DNA from 3 places in the Cupriavidus sp. 2KB_3 genome. Region 3 is predicted to be linked to each of the others. Evidence: riboswitches for the same ligand, from Rfam matches in the RefSeq annotation. Region 3 holds a riboswitch; each other region holds the start of a gene.

Region 1 (3,361 bases), on a different contig from region 3:
CACGACGAACGCCACACCGGCCACGCGTTTGACGGCTTTCCAGGGGATGCGCCGGCGCGCCTTGGCGATCATCGTCATGGGCAGTCCTGTTCGCGCGGGGGCGTGGGCACACCGCTTTGCCAGCCGGACGGCGGCGCGTCCAGCGTCGGCGTGAGCAGCTTCGGCGTATGGGCCGGCAGCCATCCCGCCCAGGCCGGGAAACGCCGCAGCGCGTGGAAGACCAGTGCCGTGGCCAGGCCCTGCCAGCGCGGGCGCGCGCCGTCTGGCGTGGCGGGCACTTCCTGGCAGCTGCTTTCCATGCGCGTGCGCAGGTTTTGCTTCAGTGCGGCGGCAAAGGCCGCGTCGCGGATGATGAGGTTGGCTTCGAGGTTCAGGAACAGGCTCAGCGGATCGAGATTGCTCGATCCGACCGTCGCCCAGTCGTCATCGACCACGGCAACCTTGCCATGCAAGGGCCGCTCGCAGTACTCGAAGATGCGCACGCCGGACTCGCGCAGGTGGGCGTAGAGCATGTCCACGGTGCGCTTGACCCACATCATGTCCGGGTTGCCCTGGACGATCAGCTGCACGTCCACGCCGCGCCGGGCGGCATCGCAGATCGCCTGGAGCAAGCGGTAACCGGGCAGGAAATAGGCGTTGGCGATGATCAGCTCGCGCTCCGCGCCACGGATGGCCAGCAGGTATTGGCGCTCGATGTCGCGGCGGTGCCGGTCGTTGTCGCGCGTGACGAGGAGCGCGGCACCGGGGCCGGCCAGCGCGCCAGCCTCGCGCATCCGGCGTGCCGGGCGCTGGGGCGGCGCCTTCGGGCCCGGTGAGTCGGCGTGGATGGCATCCAGCAGGAACACGTGGATCTCGCGTGCGGCGGGGCCGCGTACTTCGACCGCGTAGTCCTGCTTGGCCAGCGGGCCGGAATCGATCAGGTGCTGTACCGAGACGTTGATGCCGCCCACGAAGGCCACGCTGGCATCCACGGCAACGAGCTTGCGATGCAGGCGCCGGAACAGGTTGGTACGCATGCCGACCAGCCGCCGGCGCGGCGAGAAGAGACGGACAACCACGCCCGCCTCGACCAGCCCGGCCAGGAATTCTGGCGACAGATCGGCCGAGCCGAAGCCGTCGACAGTCAACGCCACGCTGACCCCCCGGCGCGCCGCCGCGATCAGCGCGTCGCGCAGCGGCTGGCCGACCTCATCATCGAACAGGATGAAGGTCTCCAGCAGCACGCTTTGCTGCGCGCCTGCGATGGCCGCCAGTACCCGCGGGAAGTATTCCTCCCCGTTTTCGAGTAGGCGGAACTGGTTTCCGGTTGTCCATGTGGGGCCCATCACAGGCACCAAGCACGAACGGTGCCCGCCGCCGCCAGCCCGCGCCGAGGCTTGCCAGACAAGGCTTCAGCACCCGAAAGTGGCCAGAACGTTGCAGCGATTACCGGGCGCGCCTACCTGCCGCTGCAATTTGGGCGCAGCAGGGGACGTCACTTTCCATGTGGCGCGCCAACCCGTAGAATCCGCGCCTGCGGCACAGGCTTTGCGTGCCGCGAGCGATTGCAGGTGCCCGCGCCTGGCGTGGGTTAAACGGGAAACAGGTGCGCCGTGGTCCGGGAGATCCGCCCGATGGCAAAGCCTGTGCTGCCCCCGCAACGGTCAGCAGGTCAGGAATCGCCATGCCGGTCCACGGACCGGCAGTCACTGCGCCACGCCGCCACGGCAGGCGCGGGAAGGCGGCGAAACCGGGGAGCCAGCCTCCCGCCCTGCAAGCCCGGATACCGGCCTGTGGTCATCATCGTCACCCCTGTTGCACGGGCGGGGTCGCCCGGCTTATCGATGACACACCATCCGCCTGCGCATTCCCATGGCCGCTCGCGCCCGGCCGCCGTCACCGGGCTGCGCGCCTTTGCCGCCTTTCTCGCTTTCCTCGCCAGCATTTTCGATGACCAGCCCGCCGACAGCCGGCGCAAGGTCACCGCGCTCTATGCGTTCCTGATCCTCGCCAACGTCGTGGCCTGGCTGTGGGCCTGGATCGCGTTCCGCCACCAGCCGGTACTCATGGCGTCGGCAGTGCTGGCCTATACGCTGGGGCTGCGCCACGCCGTGGATGCCGACCACATCGCGGCCATCGACAACGTCACGCGCAAGCTGATGCAGGAGGGTCGCTATCCGATCTCCGTGGGCTTCTTCTTCTCGCTGGGGCATTCGTCGGTGGTGACACTGATGTCCATCGGGGTCGCCTTCGCCGCCGTGTTCCTGCAATCTCACTTCGGTGAGATGCAGGACGTTGGCGGGCTGATCGGCACCAGCGTCTCGGCCACGTTCCTGTTCCTGCTGGCCTTCTTCAACCTGTTGATCCTGCGCTCGGTGTGGCGCGCCTTCCGCAAGGTTCGGCGCGGCGGCACCCTCGCCGCCCAGGACCTGGACCTGATGCTGTCCGGCCACGGCGTGGTGGCGCGGCTGTTCCGCCCGTTGTTCCGCATGACCTCGCGTAGCTGGCACCTGTATCCGATGGGCTTCCTGTTCGGCATCGGCTTCGACACCGCCACCGAGGTGGCGCTGTTCGGCATCGCAGCCGGGCAGGCGGCGCAGGGCATCTCGTACTGGAGCGTGATGGTCTTCCCGGTGCTGTTCACGGTCGGCATGTCGCTGGTCGATACCACCGACGGCGTGCTGATGCTGCGCGCCTATGGCTGGGCCTTCACGCGCCCGATCCGCAAGCTGTACTACAACATGACCATCACGCTGGTCTCGATCCTCGTGGCCGTGGTGATCGGCGGCATCCAGGCGCTGTCACTGATCGCCCGCAAACTGGAGCTGACCGGCCAGCCTTGGGAATGGATCACCGGCATCGGCGAGCAGTTCGGCATGCTCGGCTACGTGATCATCGGCGTGTTCGTGGTGAGCTGGCTGGTCTCCATGGCGGTGTATCGGATCAAGGGGTATGACAAGATCGACGTGAAGGTTGGCTAGAAGGCATTCGGGCGGGGGCGGAGGGTTTTCGATACAGCGTCCCAGAGGGCCAGTGCCTGGGCTTCGGTGAAAGCGGCCGGCGTTGAGGGGAGATTGCGCATCGTCAGCGCAAAATAGGGCGTGTCCGGACTGCCATCCGTCGCGCCGATCTCCAGCCGGAACAGATGTTCCTGCTCCCCTTCCGCGCGCGTCGGCCGAACGATCAGCCATTCCTCGGCCAGCTCCATCGGCAGCTTGACGACACCCTTTCGCAGCGTGCGCCACCCGTCCGGCGCGCCCGTCGCCGCGTCAATACCGTCTCGCTGCAACAGCGATGGTGCCTCGTGCAGGCTGGAATGGGTGAGGATGTGGAACGAGACCCCTGTGTGGGATGGCAGATCGAAGCGCACATCGACATACTC
Region 2 (3,361 bases), on a different contig from region 3:
GGCCTGCTGCGGCACGCTGGTCGGCACGTTGCCGGCACGGGAGACCAGCACGCCGCCCACCGATTCGTTGAAGTCGTCATAGCGCGCGCGCAGCACGGTGCCGTTGATGTCGAGCCGCAACCCGCGCAGCACTTCCACGCTTGCCGATGCCTCCAGCCCGCGCGACGACTGCTCGCCCACCTGCTGGGTGATCGTCGGGTTAGCCGGATCGCGCGAGAGCAGGTCGTTCTTGCGAATCTCGTAGGCCGCGAAGGTCCATTCGCCGCGATTACCCCAGAACGCCTGCTTCACGCCCACTTCCGCCTGCTTGCCGGTGGCGAGGTTGAAATTGCGCTGGGCGTCGGAGGTGGTGACCAGCGCGCCTAACGGGTCGGTGGCCGTGGCGTACTGGGCATAAACGGCCAGGCTCGGGGTGAACTGGTAGACAGTGCCCACGCGCCATGTGGTATTGGCGAAGGTCTTGTCCCAGGCCGAGCCGGCCAGGAGATCGGTGCGCGTCAGGTCGGCATGGTCGAAACGCACGCCGCCGATGACCGACCACTGCGGCGTGAAGGCGATGCGGTGCTCGCCGAACAGCGCGTACTGCGTGGTGTTGCTGCGGAAGCGCGGCGACGTGACGATGCCCGGCGGGCTGAAGAACAGGCCCGGATCGAAATCGCGCGCCGGTACCGTGGATGCACCGCCGTAGGGCGAGTTGTTCGAGTGGGTGAAGTTGATCTTGTTGACGTCGACGCCGACCGTGGTGGTGTTATCGAGCCCGAACAGCTTGCTGCGCACCGTCATGTCGGCGCGGTTGCCCACCTGCTCCTGGTCGTGCAGGATTTCCAGATAGTCCGTGCGGCGCACCTGCCCGGTGGCCGGCAGGTAGCTGTAGGTCTCGCTGTCTCGCCAATGACGGTGGCTGGTCAGGTAATAGAACTGGTTGCGCACGGTGACGCGGTCATTCGGCGTCCATTCGGCATTCAGCCGCGTCCAGCGGTCGCGATAGCTGATCTCGGCGTCGCCCACGTTGTAGTTCTTCTTGCGCAGCGAGCGGTCCAGGCTGCCGTTGACCAGTGGCGTGCCGAGGTATTGCTGCGGATGCTGGCTGCCGTCGTCATAGGACAGCGTCAGGTTGAAGTCCGGATTCACGTCCAGCCGGACGGACGCCGACACCATCAGGTTGTTGGCATCGCCCCGATCCACCCAGCCAGCCGTCCGGTTGTAGGCCGTGGCAAAACGGTACGACAGGTTGTCGTTGACCTTGCCGCCACTGTCGAAGGCCACGCGCGCGGTCTTCTCCGTGCCGCCCGTGATCTGGAGTTCGTTCTCGATGGGGCCGCGGATCGGCTTCTTCTGCACCACGTTGACGACGCCACCGATCGCCCCCTCGCCATACATGACCGATGCGGGACCGCGCAGCACCTCGATGCGATCTACCGACCACGTATCGAACGGGAAGGTCACCGTGCCGGAGGCCACATACATGCGCGTGCCGTCCAGCAGTTGCATGACCGAGCCCTGGCCGGCGAAGCCGCGCGCGCTGAGCGCGGTGCCGCCGTTGCCCGGGGATGGATTGCCGGTGATGCCGGTCGCCCGGGTGACGGCCTCGCGCACGCTCTGGTCGCCCCGCGCGCGAATGGTCTCGCCGCTGAGCACTTCTACGCTGGCTGGTGTCTCCAGCGGCGTCAGACCCATGCGGCTGCCCGTGTACTCGGGTTTCGAGAGCGCCATGCCGGGATAGGCGGCGTCGCTGACGACCACCGGCGGCAGAGACCTGTCATGCGATTCGGAGGTGTCCTGTGCGAACGCACAGGGAAGATTCAGGCCGGCCATGGCACCGAGCGACGCAGCCAGGACACGCGGCCGACGCCCCCGTGCGGAACGTGACGAAGTCTGGGCCGAGCGCGGGCGGCCAGCGGAATGCGCGAGCAAGTTGTATTTCATCGTAAAGCCGGACGACCCCGCCCGTGCAAAGGATTTCGATGATGACAACAGGCCGGTATCCGGGCTGACAGGCGGGGAGCACGTGCTCCCGGGAATCCGTCGCCTTCCCACGCCATGAGACGGGCGCAGTGGCCGCCGATCCGATGGACCGGCATGACAGATTCTCGAACCTGCTTACCGTTGCGGGGGCAGCACAGGCTTGGTCGCGGCTGGGCGACGCACCTGTTTCCCGTTTAACCCACGAAAATCGCGGGCACCTGCAATCACGGTCGGCACTGAGAAAGTGCCGCGGTGCGCATTCTACTCGTAACCGGGGGTTAGGCAGCGAGGCGAAGAACCAGACGATGCTCCCCGTCCTCCACACGCACGCGCACCGCGCCGTTGACACAGGGGATGGGCAGGTCATCAAGCATCGCGGTACACACCGTATCGCCGGCGCCCCGCCGCTCGACGCGAATATCGTAATGGGCGACACCGAGGGCGACACCGAGGGCGATGGTAGCCTGGAACCCCGGCCAGCTTCCGGGAATCCGGGGGGCGACAAGCAGCCAGGCGCCTTCCCGCCGGATGCCGAGGATACCTTCGATGCCTGCCCGCTGCATCCATCCCGCCGCGCCGGTGTACCACGTCCAGCCGCCACGGCCAACGTGAGGCGCCACCGAATAGACATCCGCGGCGACCACATAGGGCTCCACCTTGTAGCGATCGACCGCCGCCGGCGTCAGCGCGTGGTGGATGGGGTTGAGCATCGAGAACAGTTCGACGGCAGTGTCCGCGTCACCCAGTTCCGCGAAGGCCAGCACGCTCCACATCGCGGCGTGACTGTACTGGCCGCCGTTCTCCCGGACACCAGGCGGGTAAGCCCTGAGATAACCGGGGTCATCCACGCCCCCGTCGAACGGCGGCGAGAACAGCAGCACAAGCCCTTCCTTGCGGCGGACCAAGAGGTTGTCGAGCGACGCCATCGCCATCGCGCTCCGGGCAGGGTCGCCCACGCCAGACAGCACGGACCAGGACTGGGCGATGGCATCGATCTGGCAGGCCTCGCTGTACGCCGAGCCCAGCAGCGTGCCGTCATCGTAGGTGGCCCGGCGGTACCATGCCCCATCCCAGCCATGCTGCTCCAGCGCCTCGCGCAGCGCCAGGCCATGGGCGCGCCAGCGGGCGGCACGGACGGCATCGCGCGAATCCGCCAGCGGGGCGAATAGCGCGAGGGTGCGGGCGAGGAACCATCCCAGCCAGACGCTCTCGCCCTTTCCGCCGGCGCCGACCAGATTCATCCCGTCGTTCCAGTCGCCCCCACCGATCAGCGGCAGGCCGTGTTCGCCCGTCAGCCCGATGCAGCGGTCGATGCCGCGTGCACAGTGCTCGAACAGCGATGCGCTGGTTTCAGCCACCATGGGTTGGAAAAAGAGGTCGTGGTCGCCGGCAGCCA
Region 3 (3,361 bases):
CGGGTAATAGAGTTCGTTGAAGGTCGGCGCCCGGAAGGCGTTGCTGACGTTGGCGATCAGCTTGACCGCCTGGGTCAGGTTGAAGCCATAGCCGGCGAAGAAGCTGCCCTGGTTGCCGAAGTCCGAATAATGGTCGTTGCGCGCGTTCAGCTGCAGCTGGTGGCGACCGATCTTGCCTTCGTAGCCGCCGTAGACCGAGAACACATTGCGCGTGGGCGCGTTGTAGGCGCTGGACGACAGTTCCTGCTGGAGGTAGTCGGTGCCGAACAGCAGCGTGTGGTCAGGCGTCAGCGCGTACTCGTTCTGCCAGTTGAACTGGCGGGAACGGGTGCTGAACAGGCTGTCGAACAGGCCGTTCTTGGTGGTCTCGGCGCGGTCCTCGCTCTGGGCGACCTTGAAATGGGTGCGCCAGTCGGGCAGCACCTTGCCGTTGACGAAGGCGGACAGCGTGTACAGCTCGCTATCCATGCGCAGGTCGTCGGTCGGCTTGCCGCTGGTGCTGTCGTACGACAGCTGGCTGTTGGAGTAGTACGCGGCCACGCCGGCGTCCCAGTCCTGGCTGAACTTGTGCTTCACCTGGCCGGAGACGCTCTTGTTCTCGTACGGGTTGTCGGCCGGGTTCGGGCCGATACCCTGCCGGGCGCGCGTGGGGTTGTCGCGATTCCATGCCGCGGCGTCGATCGACGAATAGCCGTCGGTCTTGAAGATCGAGCCGGTGACGTTGAACGAGGTATCGCCCACCTGCCCGCCATAGCCAACGGTGCCCTGGCGCGTGTTGTTGCTGCCGTACTCCACCGAAGCATTGGCCGCCGGGGCCTGGCCGGCGCCGCTCTTGGTGAAAATCTGCACCACGCCGCCGATGGCGTCGGAGCCATACAGGGCCGAGACGTTGCCGCGCACCACCTCGATATGGTCGATCTGGTCCGGCAGGATATTGGCGAGCTGCGCGGTGCCGCCGCTGGCGCCGGCAATGCGCACGCCATCCACCAGGATCAGCACCTGGTTGGAATTGGCGCCGCGCATGAATAGCGTGGTGTTGGCGCCCATGCCGCCCGTGGTGGCAAATTCCACGCCCGCCTGGCCGCGCAGCAGCGAGCGCAGGTCCGGCGACTGGGCATTGACGATGTCTTCCTGGGTGACCACCGTGGTGTGCGGCAGCGCCTCGGTCACGGCCTGCGCGGTGCGCGAGGCGGTGACGACCACCGGGGCGAGCGTCTGGCCAGGGGCGGCGCCGCCCGCATCCGGCGCGGCTTGCGCGTGGACCATGGCGGGCGAGAAAGCGGACGAGAAAACGGCGATGGCCGCCAGGATGGCGGGCACGAGTGGGCGGACCGGCGGCTGTGTCGCGGCGGTCGGCCTGTGGAGCGAGGAACGCATGTTGCTGGATGGATGGAAGCACGGCCGGGCCCGTTCCCCCGCGGGCCATATGGCGAAGTGGCGCGCCGCCGTGTGGAGCGGTGCGCCCGCGTTCAGGCCGGTATCCGGGCTGACGACATCAGGCCGGCCGCCTTCCCGATCGGTGGATCCCCGTCAAATGGCGGGGTGGATCAGTGGCATGCTGGCAGGCCCTTGCGCGGCGCATGGCGCGTGCGCGGTCGCTTACCGTTGCGGGGGCAGCACAGGTTGGCCCAGTGCGCGGCGCGCCCCGGACTCCCTGTTTCCCGTTGAACTGCGGCCCTGTGGGCAGGGTCGCGAGCACCTGGAACGTGCGCGAGTGTAGGCAGTTTCACCGGGGCCGTCAATCTGGCCGACGTGGTGCGGAACCGTCCACTCCGGCACCGTTTGCCCGCACGTTGCGTGACGATCGATGCAACTTCCGGGCGACGCTACAGTCAGAAACGTCTCGTTGACGACGTGGCCGATCCGGCATCGGCTAGAATCCCGAAACCTGACCCACAATCCATCGGACAGACAGGCACTATGCTCAACGAACTCGAACAACTGGCCGCCAAGATCGGGCGCGTGCTGCATCACGCAGACACCCTGGCGGCGGAAAACCAGCGGCTGCGCGCGGAGATCGACCGCCTGCGGGCCGAGGCGAGCCAGTTGCGCACGGACCGCGAAGCCATGGCGGCCGACCGCGAACTGCTCAATATCAAGATCGAGGAAGCCCAGCTGCGCATCCAGTCGATCCTGGACAAGCTGCCCACGGCCAGCGATGCGCGCCAGCTCGATTTGCTGGGTGAAGGCGCCCCGGCCACCGGCACCGACCCCGACGCCAGCGGCGCGCACCCCGCCCCCGGAGAACACGCATGAGCAACAAGCAAGTCGAAGTGAACATCGCGGGGCAGCCCTACCGCTTCGCCATCGCGCCGGATAATGAAGCCGCGCTGCTGGAAGCCGTGGCGCTGGTGGACAACCAGATGAACAAGCTCAAGGGCAACGTCTCCGCCAAGGGCGTGGAGCGCGTGGCCGTGATGGCCGCCATCAGCATTGCCTCGGACCTGCTGGCCATGCGCCGCAAGCAGGAAGAGGACGGGCAGATTCCCGTGGACGCCGTGCGGGCCCGCATCCGCGAGCTGAACGAGCGCGCCGACGAGGCACTGCGGCAGTACGCGCACGTGGGCACCGACCCGCGCGCGCAGGGCTGAAATTGAATAGGCCGAATCTGGCCGGACTTGAAATCACACCGCCTCGGCCGCACATGACAGCGATGTGAAGCCGATGGCGCAATGTCGGATTTGCCCGATGTCCGGTGTTGAAAATGTAACGATGCAACATGCCGAACTTGGTATGCCAGACGACGCGGTGTATAGTGTAGCCAGACTGCACAACGCCTCAACGGTGCAGCATATTGGTCAGGTTATCGCGCCCGGCCGCCGTTTTCATCCCATCCTGTTTCGAAACGGCAAACGTCTGACAACACCCAAGCTGCTCGCAGCGTAAGGTGAATATAAAGTCAGACGTTTGACAGTTTCCCTGCCTGGTTCGTGAGGGTCATAACTCCTTGAACCGATATGCATTGCATGGTGCGGGATTATGTCGTGTGGGCGAGCGCGTCACCGCATTCATAGTCTGGGTTCGCCTGGACTCCCTGAGTGGGTGATGTACCCAAAATACGACTTCCGCAGCCACTCTGAACCTCACTTGGGTTCAGGATGCCGACCCAGCGGCCGAGGCGGGGACCCCTCAGAAGGCGGTGGTTTTTAGAACCACCGCCTTTTTTCTTGATCGACGGACACTGGTATCGTGACGCCACCCGCCGCCAAACCGGGCCAACGCGCCCCCCAGTACTGGCTGATGAAGTCCGAGCCGGACGAAGCCAGCATCGACGATCTTGCCACGCGCGGCACGCTGCCATGGACTGGCGTGCGCAACTACCAGGCGCGCAACTTCATGCGCGACCAGATGCGCATCGGCG

What was found. A riboswitch is a leader RNA that binds a small molecule or an ion and turns the genes downstream of it on or off. The one in region 3 is predicted to bind cobalamin.
Region 1: another riboswitch for cobalamin. It lies ahead of AB4120_RS11640 (HoxN/HupN/NixA family nickel/cobalt transporter); the one in region 3 lies ahead of AB4120_RS13165 (TonB-dependent receptor plug domain-containing protein).
Region 2: another riboswitch for cobalamin. It lies ahead of AB4120_RS03345 (TonB-dependent receptor); the one in region 3 lies ahead of AB4120_RS13165 (TonB-dependent receptor plug domain-containing protein).

The regions. Positions count from the first base shown of each region.
Region 1 is NZ_JBFRHD010000009.1:40,106-43,466, forward strand. It holds gene AB4120_RS11630 (lysylphosphatidylglycerol synthase domain-containing protein) at 1-78, opposite strand, end outside; gene clsB (cardiolipin synthase ClsB) at 75-1,325, opposite strand; cobalamin riboswitch at 1,532-1,788, shown strand; gene AB4120_RS11640 (HoxN/HupN/NixA family nickel/cobalt transporter) at 1,824-2,960, shown strand; gene AB4120_RS11645 (T6SS immunity protein Tli4 family protein) at 2,957-3,361, opposite strand, start outside.
Region 2 is NZ_JBFRHD010000003.1:489-3,849, forward strand. It holds gene AB4120_RS03345 (TonB-dependent receptor) at 1-1,815, opposite strand, end outside; cobalamin riboswitch at 1,960-2,202, opposite strand; gene AB4120_RS03350 (GH36-type glycosyl hydrolase domain-containing protein) at 2,244-3,361, opposite strand, start outside.
Region 3 is NZ_JBFRHD010000010.1:143,945-147,305, reverse strand. It holds gene AB4120_RS13165 (TonB-dependent receptor plug domain-containing protein) at 1-1,377, opposite strand, end outside; cobalamin riboswitch at 1,456-1,719, opposite strand; gene AB4120_RS13160 (hypothetical protein) at 1,921-2,256, shown strand; gene AB4120_RS13155 (cell division protein ZapA) at 2,253-2,591, shown strand; gene AB4120_RS13150 (hypothetical protein) at 2,689-2,886, shown strand; RNA gene ssrS (6S RNA) at 2,914-3,129, shown strand; gene AB4120_RS13140 (EVE domain-containing protein) at 3,241-3,361, shown strand, end outside.